2 regions of the Peribacillus sedimenti genome follow, and region 2 is predicted to be linked to the other one. Evidence: a T-box and tRNA genes for the amino acid it is inferred to sense, from the RefSeq annotation. Region 2 holds a T-box; the other holds one or more tRNA genes.

Region 1 (9,709 bases), 1.8 Mb from region 2:
TCGAGTAAATTCACACTATGTTTTTATTTGTATTATTTCATTCTTTAATCCTAACGGGTGATTGTGTTTTATAAACGGCTGTTGGGGCAGCTCTGTTTTATTCCAATAACGGGGCAGCTTCCTTTAATAAATTTAAGATTGTGAAGTAATGCACATAAATAGAAGGGTGCTAATGTTCAGTAAGGCTTTAAAACAAGGATCCTAAATCGGGTCCTTGTTTTATGATTATTATCAACAATATTATTTAACAAAGCTTATTTATTAAAAAAACCAGCGAGAATACTCGCTGGGTTAGCAGGGGGCGGATCATTATGAGAATAATCATGTTGTATTATAACTTTTCCCACTTGAAATAATTTTAAACCAAAAAGTGTCAAAATATGGGTCATTTTGTAATATTATAATGAATTCTGATTCACAGTGTGGAAATACAGGTTAGTACCAACCAATTACTAAGTGAATTTCTATTAATCCCTGTATTTTTAGCGACATATATGTTTTAAGTAAAAAGTATTATTATAAGGATATGGTTTAATTTACGTGGTGTTTGTTTATATTTTTGTTCTGATCCTTGTTGTTCACGATATAAGGAAAATTATCGCTGACAGGTCATTTTTCAGTGATTATATAAGGTGCATGGCTGGAGTAAATAATTCAGGTAACTAGGCATAAACAATTTGTTAAAATCGGGACACCTGAACCTTATAATAAATAGAATTATACTGATTGAGCAAGCGGTCAAGTTCCTGGCTAAACTCCAATGTTATGCGTGAATCTAAACCGTTTTTTGAGACTATTTGTATTAATTCTGTTCTCTTCTTTTCTATTAATGCAAGGTATTCGGTCTTAGTCACACGTAACGGTCCTTTCTAGAAATCATTTTTAAAATAGTATATTAGTAGAAGTTTATGATCAATAATTACAATTATAAGGTGTTATGGAAATAAATACAAATACATATTACTGGTAAGTATTGTTTTTCTGAAAAACTTTTTCTTGGCGTTTTTCATTTTCTGGAATATGATAAACGATATAGCATAATATTCAATGATTGTTCACAATTGGCATTTATCATTTTGAATTTTGATTTGTTAGAATTGTACTTATAGACCATCGTGTATAGGAGTTGCTGATTTTGAGTGATATAAATGTTTTTCTAGCCTTTGGAGCAGGTTTTTTAAGTTTTATCTCTCCATGCTGTCTTCCCTTGTATCCTGCGTTCTTGTCGTATATAACGGGTATGAGCGTTGGAGAAATGAAGTCTGAAAATATCCTGCTTCAAAAAAGAAGTTTAATGCATACTTTATTTTTTCTTCTTGGCTTTTCATTGATCTTTATTGCAATCGGCTTTAGCGCATCTTTGTTCGGAAGGTTTTTTGAAGAATACCAGGAATTGATCAGGCAAGTTGGGGCCATTGTTATTATATTTTTTGGTCTGGTCATAGTAGGTATTTTGCAGCCTAAATTACTAATGAAAGACACAAGATTCGAGTTTAAAAATCGACCAGGCGGATATGCGGGATCCATTTTAATTGGCTTGGCATTCGCTGCTGGCTGGACCCCATGTACAGGTCCTATCCTCGCCGGAGTATTCTACATGGCTGGTACCAATCCAAATTCTGCAATGCTCTATATGATTGCATATATATTAGGGTTTGCCATTCCTTTTTTCATCCTTTCATTCTTCATTGGACGCATGAATTGGATCAAGAAACGAAGCCATAGCATTGTCAAGGCTGGTGGGTATATCATGATTATGATGGGTATATTATTATTCTTCGACTGGATGAATAAGATCATCATAGCACTGACCAGTGTATTCGGCGGTTTTCAAGGGCTTTAAATAGATATAGCAAACAAGTAAAATAGTAATTGAAAAATATTCCTCTTTCAGATATGCTTATTGTTGTGTTATATGTAGGGTCAAACCTTTAATAATGTAATATTAAATAGTTTTGAGGGATGACCAGCGTGTTATGCAGGGAGGAACCTTATTATGGCCAGGATTCTTATTGTCGATGATGCAAAATTTATGCGTTTGACGCTTTCTGAAATTCTTGAAAAGGCACAGCATAAAGTAGTAGGAGAAGCAGAAAACGGACAAGAGGCAATTGATATGTATCGAAAAATCCAGCCGGATTTAGTGACTATGGATATCACTATGCCAGTCTTGAGTGGTTTGGACGCCGTTAAACAAATCAAGTCTGAATTCCCTGACGCTAAGGTAATAATGTGCTCTGCAATGGGCCAACAAAAAATGGTCGTAGAGGCAATTGAAGCAGGTGCAAAGGATTTCATTGTAAAACCTTTCGATGAAAACCGGGTCTCTGAAGCGATTAATAGGGTTCTGTATTAAACCGTCGGGATTGATTCTGGACGGTTTTTCTTTTGTTTTAAGAACTTTTAAATCGTAAATCATAGGTATATAATAGTATGGATGGAATATAAAAAGGATGATGATGGATGATATATGTATCAACTGCTGTAGCCATTTTAATGGCATTAATGGCATTTACTATAAGGATGAAAGCAGCGAAAAGACCGGTTACGACAAAAAAAATCATCTTGCCGCCTTTATTTATGAGCACAGGTGCATTAATGTTTTTATTTCCCGTTTTTCAGGTTTCTTCCAATGAATTACTCGAGGCTGTTTTCGTAGGAGCCCTTTTTTCCTTATTGCTGATTAAGACATCAAATTTTGAAATTAAGGACGATCATATTTATCTAAAAAGATCTAAGGCATTTATTTATATTTTGATTGGATTATTAATCATACGAATAATAGCTAAATTAATTTTCAGCACTTATATTGATGTAGGCGAACTAAGCGGAATGTTCTTCTTACTGGCGTTCTCCATGATTGTACCATGGAGGATTGCAATGCTGATTAAATACTGGAAGCTGAAACATCAATTAACCCCAGAATCATAATAGTCATTCACAAAGCTCTCGATTACAGAGCTTTTTTATTTTGATTTGCCTTTACTAAAACGAACCTGAATTTCTGTTAATTCCATCGTGAGTTTTTGGACAGACAATATTATTCATGCAATATCATAACTTAATAATATAGTACAAAAGCCTATTGTATTGACTGCGGCATAATATATATAACATAAGGCAAGATGGAGGGAGCATAGTGGCTAAAGATTTTGAAGGTTTAATCCAGGAGCTTACCCATGAAAAGGATCAGCTTATTTTGGAAATGGATGGGATTAAAAATAAATTCCTTGAGGAAGTAGCATCTTTCTGCAGTGTTTGGTTCGATAAGGAAGCAATAGCTCTTATTGCCAGAAAATCGGATTTAGCAAAAAACTTAGGGATTGAAAAATTAAAACTCCTCAAAGCTGAAGTAAGGTCACTAATAAAAAATGCCAAAAATGTAGTAGCCGAGCATATGGATAAAGAAGAATTTTGGTGGCATCAACAAGATAAGGGTGATTTTAGTTCTTATTCGTACGAGCACAGGCCGGTTGAACGTATTCATGAAGCGATGAGGTATATTTGCGGTAAACTGGGTGTAATCTTTTCCCATGATGGACTTGTAAAATTAAAGCAAACGGGTTTTATAAAAGATTATGATGTGTGGACCAAAAGCGGAAGACCATACTACCCTTATGGTTCGCCGCTGCCCGATGATATAGTGGACATTTATCGGGAGTATAACAGTCTTACAATGAAAGTACAGGAAATCGACAGAAGAATGGTGCAAGTAAAGAAGGAAAAAGAAGAGATAAGCGTAGTCGATTTATGGGAGTCTTTATAACGCTCCCAAAATACATTAAAAGGGAGCATGTAAGGCTCTTTTTTTGTTTGAGCATGTGAGATTTCGTCGTTCGATTTATAGATGAACAAAAAGCGAATGAGATCATCTGTCAGCCAGGATCAAATAGTGCCTATTTATCTAGTAAGCAGCCAAATAAAATTGACTGTGCTGGGAATAAAAAATGGAGCCCTTTGACTCTGCTTTTTTGTCCGGGTATGGTAAAATACAAAGGATAATAGAAAGGGAGTTGTTAAATATGGCAAAAACAGGATACATAGAACTAACAGATGGAAATAAGATTAACTTTGAACTATATCCAGAAGAAGCTCCAGGAACAGTTGCCAACTTTGAAAAATTAGCTAATGAGGGTTTTTATGATGGATTGAATTTTCATAGGGTTATTCCTGGTTTCGTAAGTCAAGGCGGCTGCCCAAATGGAAACGGTACTGGTGGTCCGGGATATACAATTAAATGTGAGACAGAAGGAAATCCGCATAAACACGAAGCTGGTTCTTTATCGATGGCACATGCAGGCAGAGATACTGGAGGAAGCCAATTCTTTATCGTTCATGAACCACAGCCTCATCTCAATGGGGTGCACACCGTTTTTGGAAAAGTAACAGATGGCTTAGAGCATGCTCTAAACATGAGACAGGGTGCTGGAATTAACTCAATCAAAGTTTCTCAATAACAAGCAGAGGGAGCAGAAATGCTCCCTTTTTTATTTAGTGAATGGTATTTAGAATTGCGTGCTAATATTGTAGGTTTGCTACTAGATGAAGAAACATTCTTGTGCTGATCTTATCTTTTAAATTTTCTTTCTGTCTCTATCTTTAAAATAAATAAGCAAAAGCAATAACGCAGAGGTTCGCATCTTGGGAAATTTTTTATTGATACAGGTTGGAAGCCAATTTATAATTCATTAATATAATCGGATTTTTACGAACAGGTATTTTCGAAAAAAAGGAAGGGTTCGGAAAAAATGGAAAGATGTAAAAAAGCCTCCTCATATAATAAGAGAAGGAGAATGTTGTTTCATGGTAATGGTGAAGTCTGTAAAAATTGATGGTGCTGATATCCACGTTTTTAATAGTGCAATCTATATTTATGAATCAAGCACTGGGGTCACCTTAGAATTGGACCTAATCGTAAGTGAGATCGTTAAGGCAAAATATGGAGAAGAAGAAAACTTGTTTTTGGAAATTGAATTAGAAGACGGAAGAATTATTGACAATATCATGCATGTTAAACGTTTTTCAGGCGGATTGCCACAACTGAATTTATATTGTCCGCTGGATGACATCGCAGATTTTCACAATTTACCCAAGTTTAATGAGAATGAACATTTCGCTCTAAATTTAGAGGAAGGAATTACGATAGGGGATATAAGAAAAGTTGAGATGCCAAATCAAAAAATCAATTTAAAATTAAATTTGCCTATAGACCAATGTGAGTGGCTCAATGAACAATCAAAAAAAGATTTGAATAAAATCTTCCAGGAAATAATATATAAATACTGGGACAGTAAGAATGAGGTTTAGTTCAAAAATCGCGGAAGGCATGATAAAACACCTCAGGCTCTGCCTCCATTTTTCAAGTTGATGTTATTACAACCTTCCGCAGCCACTGTTATTGTTATTTTTGTTGTACCGTTCATTTTGTTCTTCAGAATAGGAACGGTTGTGACCAGATGAATTATCAGATTCTTCTTTTTTTCTCCCAATTCTTTGCATTTCCAAGGGGGAATTGCTCTTATTTGGCATACTGTATCCCTCCTTTTTTTCAGTATGTGTACAGTGGCTTTAAAATAAACATGAATAGACTATAATTAGTGCTGCAAAGTGAAGTGCCCCAAAGCAGCTTGGGCATGAGTAGGGCATTGAACCGGACTCATGCCTTTTATTTTTGCCTTAATATCGGTTTGTTGTCCAATATTAAAGCTTCTATGTACACTGATCTCTCCTGCAGGTTTAACGGCGTTTATCAAAGCTCTTTAATGAAAATTTAGCCAAAAGAAAGCACCCTGAACCTTTAGACTGTGTCTAAAGGTTCAGGGTGCATTTCACAGCAGTTCTTTTTTCTATATATAAGGATGACCCGTACGGGATTCGAACCCGTGTTACCGCCGTGAAAGGGCGGTGTCTTAACCGCTTGACCAACGGGCCCATGGCTCCGCAGGTAGGACTCGAACCTACGACCGTTCGGTTAACAGCCGAATGCTCTACCACTGAGCTACTGCGGAACAAAAGAATTTACCATCTATGGTGGGCCTAAATGGACTCGAACCATCGACCTCACGCTTATCAGGCGTGCGCTCTAACCAGCTGAGCTATAGGCCCATTTGGAGCGGGTGATGAGAATCGAACTCACGACATCAGCTTGGAAGGCTGAGGTTTTACCATTAAACTACACCCGCGTGGGGCGGCTGATGGGAATCGAACCCACGAATGTCGGAACCACAATCCGATGCGTTAACCACTTCGCCACAGCCGCCAATATTCTTAATTGGCTGGTGGAGGGGGACGGATTCGAACCGCCGAACCCTGAAGGAGCGGATTTACAGTCCGCCGCGTTTAGCCACTTCGCTACCCCTCCATAAAATAAAAAAATAATGGCGGTCCCGACGGGAATCGAACCCGCGATCTCCTGCGTGACAGGCAGGCATGTTAACCGCTACACCACGGGACCAAATTGCGGGGACAGGATTTGAACCTGCGACCTTCGGGTTATGAGCCCGACGAGCTACCAGACTGCTCCACCCCGCGATAATATGAATGATGTAATTTTAATATATGCACTAAGTGCACTCTAGACTGTCCGGATTTCAGTAAGCTATACCAAGCAGCGGGCTCAATACGTACAACTCGCAGTTAATCAATGAAGGAAGCTCGTTGCTCCACCCCGCGATAGTAGAAATGATACAATTTTTATTATGCACTAAGTGCACTTTAGACTGTCCGGATTTCAGTAAGCGAAACCAAGCAGCGGCTCAATCCGTACAACTCGCAGTTATTCAATGAAGGAACGCTCGTTGCTCCACCCCGCGATAGTAGAAATGATACAAATTTTAATTTGTAAATGGAGGAGGTAGAGGGATTCGAACCCCCGCGGGCTTTTACACCCCTGTCGGTTTTCAAGACCGATCCCTTCAGCCGGACTTGGGTATACCTCCAAATGAATGGTGGACCTTGTAGGACTCGAACCTACGACCGGACGGTTATGAGCCGTCTGCTCTAACCAGCTGAGCTAAAGGTCCACGTTCAAGTTAAAAAATAATAGAACTGTCTGTCCCCATCTCAAAATACAGAATCTAGCAGCAACTCAATGGGTACTACTTGAATCAAGTTCGTTGGAGCTTTGCTCGTTGCTCTAACCAGCTGAGCTAAAGATCCACAAAATTTTTAGAAGATGGTAGCGGCAGAGGGGATCGAACCCCCGACCTCACGGGTATGAACCGTACGCTCTAGCCAGCTGAGCTACGCCGCCATCATATTATATTTTTACAAAAATGGTGGAGCCTAGCGGGATCGAACCGCTGACCTCCTGCGTGCAAGGCAGGCGCTCTCCCAGCTGAGCTAAGGCCCCAAATCGCCATAACAGATGAACTAACCAAAAAACAGTTTAATTAGAATTAATGGTCGGGAAGACAGGATTCGAACCTGCGACCCCTTGGTCCCAAACCAAGTGCTCTACCAAGCTGAGCTACTTCCCGTAATAATGGCGCGCCCGAAAGGAGTCGAACCCATAACCTTCTGATCCGTAGTCAGACGCTCTATCCAATTGAGCTACGGGCGCTTATGAAGTAAATGGTGCCGAGGACCGTAATCGAATCGGTACGGTAGTCACCTGCTGCAGAATTGTAAGTCCTGTGTGTCTGCCAGTTCCGCCACAGCCGCATAAAATGGTGAGCCATGAAGGACTCGAACATTAGACCCCTCTGATTAAAAGTCAGATGCTCTACCGACTGAGTTAAAAATGGTGCCGGCAAGAGGACTTGAACCCTCAACCCACTGATTACTAGTGAGTAGCTCTACCAATAGAGCTACACCGTGAAAAATATGGTGGAGGATGACGGGATCGAACCGCCGACCCCCTGCTTGTAAGGCAGGTGCTCTCCCAGCTGAGCTAATCCTCCATAGAAGGTGTTTTTCGTACAAAAATTATAATAACATAACGAATCACGGTTGTCAACTTCCACGAAGTTTTTCTTTTTTCTTCTTTTTTGAATTCATATTTGTTTGATGCACTGCGCAACAATAACGTTAATTATATTACTCGGTATTTATGGGTTCGTCAATAGCTGTTTCTTACATGTTATTTAGCTAAACATTTCTTAAAACATAAGCGGTAGTTAAGTGTCGTAAATTCGGAAGAGGGATATAGTAAAATAAGCCCAGACGGTATTCTGGACTTGTTTTACATATGGTAATGAATTATTTCATTTGCTCGATGGCTTGTCTTACATTTGTATACATATTATAAGTTGAAAAATCTATGCCTCCGCCGACTACCTTTGCGGCTAATTCGGCCCGAATACCGGTAAACATAACCGAAATGCCCAACAATCGGAGTACATCATGAATTCTGAAAATATGATTGGCTACATCAGCATTTATTGTAACAATACCAGAAAAATCTATTATAAGGCTTTCTAGGTCATAACCAGGAAGCTTTGGCACTACATTGTTAAGTAGATGCTCTGCTCTATCAGAGTCTATTGAACCTATCAAAGGCAGCACGGCAAGTCCTTTTTGAATAGGAACAACAGGAGAAGCCAGTTTATTTATTTCACTTTGTGCTTCTTTTATAATTTTGTCGGTGCTTCTCTCAAATGCATAAACCGTTTCGTTGATGCTTATGTCCAGCATCTGATTGATCCGTTTCGTAAAAGCTGCATATTCATTTACTGTTAAATGGTGGTCAAGACAAATTTTTAAAAAATAATCTGCAAACACGATACGTGTGTCAGGGTATCTTATAAATATATCGGAAATCCTGGCGTTCTGGGAAGCAGCGCGTTCTCCATTCATTCTGCTCCATTCCACCAGCTCGTCTGGCACACTTCCTTCATCACATTCAATGGATTGAGATAGGAAATCTAGAAATTCTTCATACATATTCTTTGCACTGGCAATTTCCTCTTCGGAAATATTAATGCCTAATTTTTCAACAATATCGTTGACAAGATGATCTGCCAGGTCTTTTTTATTCTCGATTATATAATCGATCACTTTCGCCAAAGATGACATGTTGTCCACATCCTCATTACAAAATAAAAAATGTTAAATGTTAAATCGCTTAAAAATAATTATAAAATTGCAAGTTTATCCTTTTTATAATAACTAAAAAAGTAAATATTAATCAAATTAAATAATAGAGGAGGAGCCGACAAATTCGAAGGTGAAAAATAATATGTCCTTATTTTCGCAGTAATGTATCTAAATATAAGAAAACCATACTTATTTCAGATGTACAACGTAAAATATGACTAAAATTTGAAGAAAAGTCACCATCGAAGTAAAATAGAAGAGTAGAATAATGTCTAAAAAGATAATAAATTCGGAGGAATACATGGAAAATGAATTATACTTTCTAGGTCAAAAAATTCTGGATAAAAAGTATGAAATAGCATCAAAAGTACATGAAATCAGATTATCCGAGGCAAGTGAAGAGCAGAGACTTCTAATTTCTAAATTAAGACCGAAAGAAGAAGAAATTATAGAAATACGAGCAAATTTCGTAGCATTATTTGGAGATGTCCTGGTTCATGGAGTGGATAAGCAAAAGGCTTATAAACAAATAGAAGAATGGGGAAAAGAAACAGGTGAATTCTCTCATAGTATAGGCGTGCCTCTGGATGAAGCCTTAAAGGATACTTCTTATTATCGGTCATTGATCAGTGAAGTAATTGAGGAGAATGTAATCCAACATGAAATGTCGGTA
Region 2 (9,709 bases):
AGTGAAGATACTTATATATCTTTGCCGGGAAGGGTAAGAACATCACATATGCATAATGCCGATGCGTTTATCAGCCTTCATTATGATAGCTCCGGGAATGAATATGCCAGCGGTGTAACATCCTATTATTACCATTCGTATCAAAAGGAGCTGGCCGAAGTGATAAACAGCTCTTTAAACAGAGAGGTTGAGATGAATGACCGCGGCACCCGCTTCGGCGACTTCCATGTCATCCGGGAAAATCAAAAGGCAGCGACAATCATCGAACTAGGGTACTTAAGCAATCCTGCCGAAGAGCTGAAAGTTACCTCCAGTGAATATCAAGAGACGGTTTCAAGCGCGATTTTCGATGGATTGCTTGACTATTTCAGGTAGTCGTGGAAATGGGCATCCATTTTCGCCACACGCGAAAAAACCTTGCCAGCAACGACAAGGTTTTTTCGTTTATTTTTTCTCTTTACTTTCCACGATCAGCGTCACCGGACCGTCATTAGTTATATGAACCTTCATCATGGCACCAAATATCCCTGTTGCCACCTTTATGCCTAACTTGCGAAACTCGTCATTTAAGGCTTCATATAATGGGTTGGCCAATTCCGGCCTGGCGGCTTCCATAAAATTCGGCCTTCTGCCTTTACGGGTATCGCCGTAAAGAGTGAATTGTGAAACGGACAGGATAGAGCCCCCTGCATCCAGCAAGGAATAGTTCATCTTTTCGTCCTCATCCTCAAAAATCCGCAAGTTGACAATCTTGTCAGCTATATATTTGGCATCGTCCAGGGTATCGCCATGGGTGATTCCAACCAATAAAACCAGTCCTCTGTCAATCTCTCCGACTGTTTTGCCATTCACTGTAACAAAGGCTTCTCCTGAACGCTGAACTACGACTTTCATGCAAGTACTCCCTTAATTCATGATTCTTCTAACAGAATAGATATCGGAAATCTGCTTGATTCGTTCCACCACTTTTTGCAGATGACTGATATTGTTAATTGAGATTGACATATTGATGGTAGCAACCTTATTGCGGTCCGATTTTCCTGAGACGGCGGATATATTCGTTTTCGTTTCATTTACCGCTTGTAATACCTCATTCAAAAGGCCTCTCCGATCGTACCCGCTTATTTCAATATCGACATTGTATTCCTTCCGGTCATTGAGGCTGGTTTCCCATTCGACCGGGATCAGACGGTTTTCATTTTCATCCCCTTCAATATTCGGGCAGTCTACTCTATGGACAGAAACTCCGCGTCCTTTGGTTATAAAACCAACGATATCGTCACCTGGTACCGGATTACAGCATCTGGACAAACGGATCAGAAGATTGTCAATGCCCTGTACCCGAACACCGGACTCCCGTTTCTTGACAGTATGGAATGACTTAAGCTCCGAAACTGCGTCGGAAATATCCGGCTGCTGTTCCAGCTCCTTCTTCTTGCGATGCTTGTCTGTCAGCCTGTTTGCTACCTGCGCTGCTGTTATGCCATTGTATCCGACTGCTGCATACATGTCCTCTTCATTTGAAAAGTTGAATTTTTCCAGTACACGCTTAATGTTGTCCGCAGTAAGGATTTCCTTCAGGTCAAAATCCAAGTTCTTGATTTCTTTTTCAACCAGTTCTTTGCCTTTTATAACATTTTCATCCCGGCGTTGTTTTTTGAAAAACTGCCTGATTTTATTTTTCGCCTGGGAGGTCTGTGTCATCTTCAGCCAGTCATGGCTTGGGCCGTAAGAGTGCTTAGACGTTAAAATCTCAATGATATCGCCTGTCTTAAGCTTATAATCAAGAGTGACCATTTTTCCGTTCACTTTGGCTCCGATTGTCTTGTTGCCGATTTCGGAATGGATGCGGTAGGCAAAATCAATGGGATTGGACCCTGCAGGCAGTTCAATGACATCGCCTTTAGGTGTAAAAATGAATACCATATCAGAGAACAGATCGATCTTAAGACTTTCCATAAACTCTTCAGCGTTGGTTGCATCGTCCTGAAACTCCAGTATTTCCCGGAACCAGGTAAGCTTATCTTCAAGGGAGTTGGTTTCATTGGGATCTGCACCTTCTTTATAAGCCCAGTGAGCTGCGATACCAAATTCCGCAATCCTGTGCATCTCAGTAGTACGTATCTGTACTTCCAGCGGATCCCCTTTCGGACCAATGACCGTGGTGTGGAGCGATTGATACATATTAGGCTTGGGCATAGCAATGTAATCCTTAAACCGTCCAGGCATCGGCTTCCATGCCGTATGAATGATTCCCAGCACTGCATAGCAATCCTTAATACTGTTTACGACAACACGGACAGCAAGCAAATCATATATTTCACTGAATTGCTTATTTTGAAGCGCCATCTTCCGATAGATGCTATAAATATGCTTGGGGCGTCCTGAAATGTCTGCTTTGATATTAACTTCGGCCACCCGTTCCCGTACTTCATCTATCACCTCAACCAAGTACTGCTCGCGTTCTGCCCGCTTTTTCTTCATCAGGTTGACAATTCTGTAATATTGCTGCGGGTTCAGGTAACGGAGTGCTGTATCTTCCAGCTCCCACTTGATCTTGCTGATCCCAAGGCGATGGGCAAGCGGTGCAAAAATCTCCAGTGTTTCGTTGGATATCCTTCTTTGCTTTTCCTGGGGCAGGTGTTTTAGTGTCCTCATATTATGAAGGCGGTCAGCGAGTTTAATCAAAATGACACGGATATCCTGTGCCATGGCTACAAACATTTTCCTATGATTTTCTGCCTGCTGCTCTTCCTGTGATTTATATTTGATTTTTCCAAGCTTTGTTACTCCGTCAACTAGCATTGCCACCTCATCATTAAATGCTTGGGCAATGTCATTAAGAGTAACATCCGTGTCTTCTACTACATCATGAAGAAACCCTGCTGCCACAGTAGCCGCATCCATTTCCAGATCGCAAAGAATACCTGCAACCTGGATCGGATGGATGATATACGGTTCCCCCGATTTACGGAATTGCTCCCTGTGCGCATGCTCTGCGAATTTATACGCTTTATAAATAAATTCAGCGTCCTGGGGTTGGAGATACGACTTAGCCTTTTCAACCACCTGTTCCGCTGATAAGATTTGTTCATTTGCCATGAAATCACCTTTTTATTCACCTTACCCGTCCAACCCCATTTGAGGAAGGGACTGCCGGTAATATCCGATTATATTATATACAGCTGGATGCCTTTCTTCGCCTCCAGCTCTCAAACAGTAGAATCTATGGTTCAATGAATTTTTCCACATTATTAGGCTAAATGTTACAAAAAAAACATTATTGTTTCTATTATCGAGAAAAAAGCAATGGATGTAAAGAGTTATGCTAGGATTTCTTATTTCCAATATTCATAAAAACCCAATGAAAGCGAAAAAATAGCAATTGTCGAATAAGCTCGATTTTTTCAGATTGATAAATAAAAAATGAATAGCTATAATCATTTTCAAACTTAATATTATGTTGATGATGAAGAAAGTAGCCTTTTATGGAGGGACAAGCGAGTCGGGGAAGGTGTGAGCCCGATGCTGACAAATTGGTGAAGCGCACTTCTGAAACGCCGCAGAATGGCCGGGGTATGTCCTCGTTAACAAACAAAGTGGTTCAATTGAACAAATAGAGTGGCACCGCGGGAACAATCTCGTCTCTTTTCATAAGAGACGGGATTTTTTTATTTAGGAGGCGAAAAATAATGGATTTTAAAAAGGTTGTTGCTAAGCATCTGAAGGCTAAACTGAATACCGGTTTAACTGAACAGCAATTGTTTGACCTTCTGGAGACTCCAAAGCATCCAGGCAATGGAGACATAGCTTTCCCTTGTTTCACGCTGGCAAAAATGCAGAAGGATTCACCCGTACTGATTGCCGCAAATCTTGAACCCCAGCTCGCCGGCAGCCAGTTCGAAAAAGTGAGAGCAACCGGGCCCTATCTGAATTTTTTCTTAAATAAGCAAAAAGTGAGCCAGGAAGTACTTACTTCCATTTTGGAACAGGCAAGCGGTTTTGGAGACCATAGCTTTGGCCTGGGGAAAAAGGTTCCCATCGATATGTCTTCCCCAAATATTGCAAAGCCTTTTTCCATGGGGCATCTTCGTTCCACCGTCATTGGAAATTCTATTGCCAATATATTGAGGAAATGCGGATTTGACGTGATCAGGATTAACCACCTGGGAGACTGGGGCACTCAATTCGGCAAATTAATCACAGCCTACAAAGCATGGGGTAGCAAGACAAGCGTCAGGGAAAATCCTATACGCGAATTGTTTGCATTATATATAAAATTCCATCAGCAGGCCGAATTGAACCCTTCACTTGAGGAGCAAGGGCGAGCCTGGTTTAAGAAACTTGAAGCAGGAGATGAGGAAGCTCTCTATCTTTGGAAATGGTTCAGAGATGAATCTTTGAAGGAATTCAATAAAATTTATGCCCTTCTGGATGTTTCTTTTGATTCATATAAGGGGGAAGCTTTCTACAATGATAAGATGGCAGAAGTAGTCGACATAATCGAAAAAGCCGGCCTGCTTGAAGAAGATGGCGGAGCAATGGTCGTAAAGCTGGATGAGCACGGTCTCCCTCCTTCCCTGATCAGAAAAACAGATGGAGCTACATTGTATGTGACAAGGGATTTGGCTGCTTCGATATTTCGTTACAGAACATATAAATTTGATAAGACTATATATGTTGTAGGAAACGAGCAGTCGCTTCATTTTAGGCAACTTAAGATGGTTCTGAGTAAGCTTGGTTACAGCTGGGCAGACGATCTGATCCACCTGCCTTTTGGCATGATCTTAAAAGATGGAAAGAAGATGTCGACAAGAAAAGGCAAAGTGGTATTACTGGAAGAAGTGCTGGAGCAGTCGATCAGCTTGGCAAACAAAAATATTACTGAAAAAAATCCGCACCTGGACAATAAAGAACAAATAGCAAGGGAAGTTGGTGTTGGAGCGGTCATCTTCCACGACTTAAGGAATGACAGAATGAACAACATTGAATTTTCCCTTGAGGAAATGCTGAAATTTGAAGGAGAAACAGGGCCATACCTTCAATACACGCACGCACGGGCATGCTCTTTACTTTTCAAATCCAGAGTCCTTCTGGAAACCGGGCAGTTGTACCGATTGGATGACCAGCATAGCTGGGCGGTCATAAAAAGACTCGCTGTTTTTCCACATGCTATTGAAAAAGCCTATACGCTTCTCGAGCCATCTGTAATTGCCAAGTACCTTATAGAACTCGCCAAGGCTTTCAACAGCTTTTACGGAAACGTACGCATACTTGAAGAAAATAATGCACTTGTTTCAAGGCTCGCACTTGTTCAAGCAACAGCAATAGTATTAAAAGAAGGCCTGCGCCTTTTAGGAATTAAGGCTCCAGAGCAAATGTAGCCTTCTATTCTCAAAAACGAAAAAAGAGGCCTGATTCAAAAACAGGCCTCCTGTAATTAATAATTAGTTTTGTTCGACATCACCGAAGTTCATAAGTGTCAGGACATCGTATCCATCAAGCTTATCTCGGCCTTCCAAATATGAAAGTTCAATTAAAAACGCAATACCTGCGACAACACCGCCAAGCTGTTCAACTAATTTAATAGTCGCTTCTATTGTCCCGCCTGTCGCAAGCAGGTCATCAGTAATCAATACGCGCTGTCCAGGCTTGATGGCATCCTTATGAAGGGTTAGAACATCTTTCCCATATTCTAATCCATACTGTACCTTAATCGTTTCGCGTGGAAGCTTTCCTTCCTTCCTGACTGGTGCAAAGCCAACACCAAGGGAATAGGCGACAGGGCAGCCTATGATAAAGCCGCGTGCTTCAGGGCCTACCACAATATCGATTTGTTTTTCACGGGCATATGTCACAATTTGGTCGGTTGCATAACGATATGCATCTCCGTCAGCCATTAATGTAGAGATATCCTTAAATCTAATGCCGGGTTTAGGCCAATCCTCGACAATTGTTATATACTTTTTCAAGTCCATTGCGCTGTTTCCTCCTCGAGGCTTGGAACCTCACGTACTAAATGATCAAACCACTCAAATAACTGAGCATAAGAGCTGTAGAGCAATTCTTTGTCCAGCTCAATTTGCTGCTGTTTGCGCTTAAATGATGGAGCATCGCTTAAATCACGTTTATCGGTATTCTTATTTAGCCTCATTAATCCATTGTCTATTGTAACAAAATCCAATTCAAAAAACACCTTTGAGATAAAATCAATTGTATCACGGGACCAGCCACGGTATTTAGCTATATCATTCCCATCACGCTTAATATCGACCGGTCCTTTCTTTGCCAAATATGAATAGAACCATTTAAAATGCTCCCTGGTTGGCAAAGTACTGAAAAAGTGTTCCTGCTGCTGGTAAAAATGGGTATAAATTCTTGCTGGCTGCTTATTTTTAAAGACAGCCTCCAGTATTTCTTTACTGCCCGGCATGTCCAAAAGAACAATACTCTTGCCGTTCACCTCGATATTTTCAGCTTCGGCAATATTCTTGATATGGGTAACATTGCGGTTTTCATTCAGAAATGGGAAACGATTAAGAGATTCTTTGGAGAAAACGATAATCCTGGCATTGTCCGCCGGAACATTGGGAAGCCAATGCTGTACCCTGTCTATGCCTCGATAGTCAAAAAGCTGCCAGTGGGTGACGGCTACATCCTGAACAAAAATCTGCGGTTTCCTCATATTATTCCATTCATTTATGGAAAGTTCCCCAACAACAGAGATGGTGGAAATCGGAGAAATCTGTTCATACAAATGTCCGATGCCAAAGCCTACCCCATCCAGTGAAGCATTTGAATCACCTAGCTGAAGTTTGAGGTGGTTTTGGTTTGATCCTATCTTTCGGATTGAGGCAACTGCTGCTTCTTCCACAAGAATCTTCGGCTTTGGATTGTTCATGCCGAATGGAGCGAGCATGGCCATCTCTTCAATGGTTTTCACTGATATATCCTGAATGCTGGTTACGCCGTCCAGCTTTGTCACTGGAATGAAATCCTCGGCGGTAAGCTGTTCATTTGCCAATGCATGCAATCGTTCCCGAAGCTGCCCAACATCCTCTATTTTCAGAGTCATCCCTGCCGCCATCGGATGCCCGCCAAAATGAGGCAAAATGTCACGGCACTCGGATAAATTCTTGTATAAATCAAATCCTGCAATGCTCCTGGCAGAACCTTTTGCCAGCCCTTTAACAGGATCATAGCTCAATACAATGGTCGGTCTATAAAAACGTTCTACCAGCCTGGAAGCCACAATACCAATCACACCGGCATTCCAGCCTTCCTTACCTACAACGATGACGCTATTTTCACTAAGAGGGAAATTGGCTTCTACTTCCTTGATTGCCGCTTCTGAAATTTCAGCAACAATCTCCTGCCTTTCTTTATTTAATGCGTCAATTTCAGCGGCAAGCATTTCCGCTGTATGCATATCTTGTGCCATTAAAAGCTCAACAGCCGGGTCAGCCGTATCCAGTCTTCCTGCTGCATTGATTCTTGGTGCCATACTGAAGCCGACTGATTCTTCATCCAATGCCTGCTGTTGCAGCCCGGCCTTTTTAATTAATGCCAATATGCCAGGGCGGCTCGTTTTTCTGAGCATGCTGATCCCTTTTGCCGCAATCAGCCTGTTTTCCCCATACAAAGGGACCAAGTCTGCTATCGTCCCTATCGCAGCTATCTCCAGCATTTTCTCAGGTACATAACCCAATAAGGCATGAGCCAGTTTAAAAGCAACTCCCACACCCGCCAAATCCTTAAATGGATATGTATTGCCTTCCAGCTTTGGATGTATGATAGCCAATGCATCCGGCAGCTCTGGCCCTGGCTCGTGATGGTCTGTCACGATATAATCCATGCCAAGCTCCCTCGCAAGCTTTGCTTCATTCAAGGCAGAAATTCCCGTATCAACGGTTATCAGCAGCCTCACATCATTTTGAGCCGCAAGCCTGAATGCTGCTTCATTAGGGCCATACCCTTCAGTGAACCGATTAGGGATATAAAACTCGACATTCGCCCCCATCATTTGAAGAGTTTCCATCAGTACTGTTGTACTGCTTACTCCGTCAGCATCATAGTCACCAAAAATACGGATCTTCTCTTTGTTATGAATAGCCTCTTTTATCCTATCGACTGCCAGATCCATTCCTTTTAATAGGAATGGATCATGGAAGTCTTGTTCATTTATTAATAAAAAGGAACGTGCTGCTTCAGGAGTGCGCAGCCCGCGATTTGCCAATAGTTTTGCAACCAGAGGTGTAATATGAAGCTCATTGATTAATTGGTCGACAACATCTTCATCAGCAGCAGCTACCTGCCAACGAGTTTTTGATTGTAGCATTAGTTCACCCCTCAACTCACTAATTATACAAAAGGAGCAGAGGGGTTTCAATTTATTCTTTTAAGATTCCGTATCCAGGTTTTTCTGCATGGACGTCTCTGTTTCTTCAGTTGAAAGAGGCCTAGCTTCAAAATCCGCAATAATCCTTTCCAGCTGTTTAATCTTTCTTTGCAGAGTGATGAATTTTACTGCATTAATGCAGAAAACAATGAAACCACCCACCAATACCGAGCCCAATATCACAAGGATCAATGGCCAATTGGCAGTGCCAAAAAAATAGTTAACCCTGACTGGCGCTACATTGAATACAGCAAATACCGATATCACAATTGCAAAGAGAATTCCAAGCAGGAATGTCCATTGTAGCTTCATAAGTCTCCTCCCATACTCAGTATGAAATCCTATTTATGTATTCCTTTCTTAAACTTTTATCAAACATGCAGTACCGTTCACTATTTCACTCTGTTAAACTTTAATGTCTGGAAATAAGACATCTAGCTTTCGGCGGAGGAACCACCCAGAAAAACGACAGATCGCTTGTTCAGCCGCAACAGGCATCAGAAAGCCTGCGAGAAGGCAGTTCCTCTGCGGCCACAGCTGGGTGGCTTATAACTTCCAGCGATTAGCTCCTAAAGTTAGAATAGGTCTCCTCGTCCATACCTTACAGCGGGTTCTGGGCAGACTGTTTTTTCACTGGACATTCATTATCATATTCGAATGATAACACGCAATAAAATTATGGATAAATCTCGGGGTCCTGATGTTTTGGTTCAAATTTTATAGAGCCCCATGGCAAATTTTATTTACCAGTACTTTAAAGGTGCAGTTTGGATAACGTATAATCAGAACCGTGACAATAGAAAAAAGCCGGTATGCGATGCATACCGGCCTTTTTTTAGGATTATACCTGGGCTTCTGTACTTGGTTTTTTCTCTTTGTAGGTGATTAAAACACCTTTTTTCTTCAATTCCCTTGCCTTCAAATCGAGCCATAATTGGGAAGCAATATAAAGCGAAGAGTACACACCGCAAAGCATCCCAACAAGCAAAGCTATCGAGAAGTTGGCAATTGCGCCGCTTCCGAAGATTAACAGGGCAGCAACAGTGATCAGTACCATTAGCACTGTATTGATTGATCTTGTCAATGTCTGTCTAATACTTACATTAACGATTTCTGCCAGTTCATCAACTGATTTAATCTTTCTCTTCTTGCGCATATTTTCCCTGATGCGGTCGAATGTAACAATCGTATCGTTTATCGAGTAACCGACAATGGTTAAGACGGCCGCGATGAAAGTTAGGTCGACTTCAAGCCTCAATAAACTAAATACTGTGATGATGAAGAAAGCATCGTGGAATAATGCTATGACCG

What was found. The T-box of region 2 lies ahead of argS (arginine--tRNA ligase). A T-box ahead of a tRNA ligase gene usually reads a tRNA of that ligase, here a tRNA-Arg.
Region 1: it has a tRNA-Arg gene. The T-box ahead of argS (arginine--tRNA ligase) is inferred to sense a tRNA for this amino acid. The anticodon was not compared.

What each region holds. Positions count from the first base shown of each region.
Region 1 covers NZ_CP143547.1:2,189,142-2,198,850, forward strand. The annotation lists gene V1500_RS10740 (DinB family protein) at 1-8, shown strand, start outside; gene V1500_RS10745 (Spo0E family sporulation regulatory protein-aspartic acid phosphatase) at 681-854, opposite strand; gene V1500_RS10750 (cytochrome c biogenesis CcdA family protein) at 1,136-1,843, shown strand; gene V1500_RS10755 (response regulator) at 1,997-2,356, shown strand; gene V1500_RS10760 (CcdC family protein) at 2,464-2,931, shown strand; gene V1500_RS10765 (hypothetical protein) at 3,140-3,766, shown strand; gene V1500_RS10770 (peptidylprolyl isomerase) at 4,023-4,457, shown strand; gene V1500_RS10775 (hypothetical protein) at 4,804-5,307, shown strand; gene V1500_RS10780 (hypothetical protein) at 5,374-5,529, opposite strand; tRNA gene V1500_RS10785 (tRNA-Glu) at 5,860-5,931, opposite strand; tRNA gene V1500_RS10790 (tRNA-Asn) at 5,934-6,008, opposite strand; tRNA gene V1500_RS10795 (tRNA-Ile) at 6,029-6,105, opposite strand; tRNA gene V1500_RS10800 (tRNA-Gly) at 6,109-6,182, opposite strand; tRNA gene V1500_RS10805 (tRNA-His) at 6,184-6,259, opposite strand; tRNA gene V1500_RS10810 (tRNA-Tyr) at 6,277-6,361, opposite strand; tRNA gene V1500_RS10815 (tRNA-Asp) at 6,379-6,454, opposite strand; tRNA gene V1500_RS10820 (tRNA-Met) at 6,458-6,531, opposite strand; tRNA gene V1500_RS10825 (tRNA-Ser) at 6,846-6,938, opposite strand; tRNA gene V1500_RS10830 (tRNA-Ile) at 6,946-7,022, opposite strand; tRNA gene V1500_RS10835 (tRNA-Met) at 7,176-7,252, opposite strand; tRNA gene V1500_RS10840 (tRNA-Ala) at 7,276-7,351, opposite strand; tRNA gene V1500_RS10845 (tRNA-Pro) at 7,402-7,478, opposite strand; tRNA gene V1500_RS10850 (tRNA-Arg) at 7,485-7,561, opposite strand; tRNA gene V1500_RS10855 (tRNA-Val) at 7,826-7,901, opposite strand; gene V1500_RS10860 (STAS domain-containing protein) at 8,200-9,015, opposite strand; gene V1500_RS10865 (STAS domain-containing protein) at 9,338-9,709, shown strand, end outside.
Region 2 covers NZ_CP143547.1:3,985,702-3,995,410, forward strand. The annotation lists gene V1500_RS19620 (N-acetylmuramoyl-L-alanine amidase) at 1-375, shown strand, start outside; gene dtd (D-aminoacyl-tRNA deacylase) at 445-894, opposite strand; gene V1500_RS19630 (RelA/SpoT family protein) at 907-3,102, opposite strand; T-box leader at 3,458-3,652, shown strand; gene argS (arginine--tRNA ligase) at 3,693-5,384, shown strand; gene V1500_RS19640 (adenine phosphoribosyltransferase) at 5,448-5,978, opposite strand; gene recJ (single-stranded-DNA-specific exonuclease RecJ) at 5,969-8,338, opposite strand; gene V1500_RS19650 (lipopolysaccharide assembly LapA domain-containing protein) at 8,399-8,710, opposite strand; gene secDF (protein translocase subunit SecDF) at 9,240-9,709, opposite strand, start outside.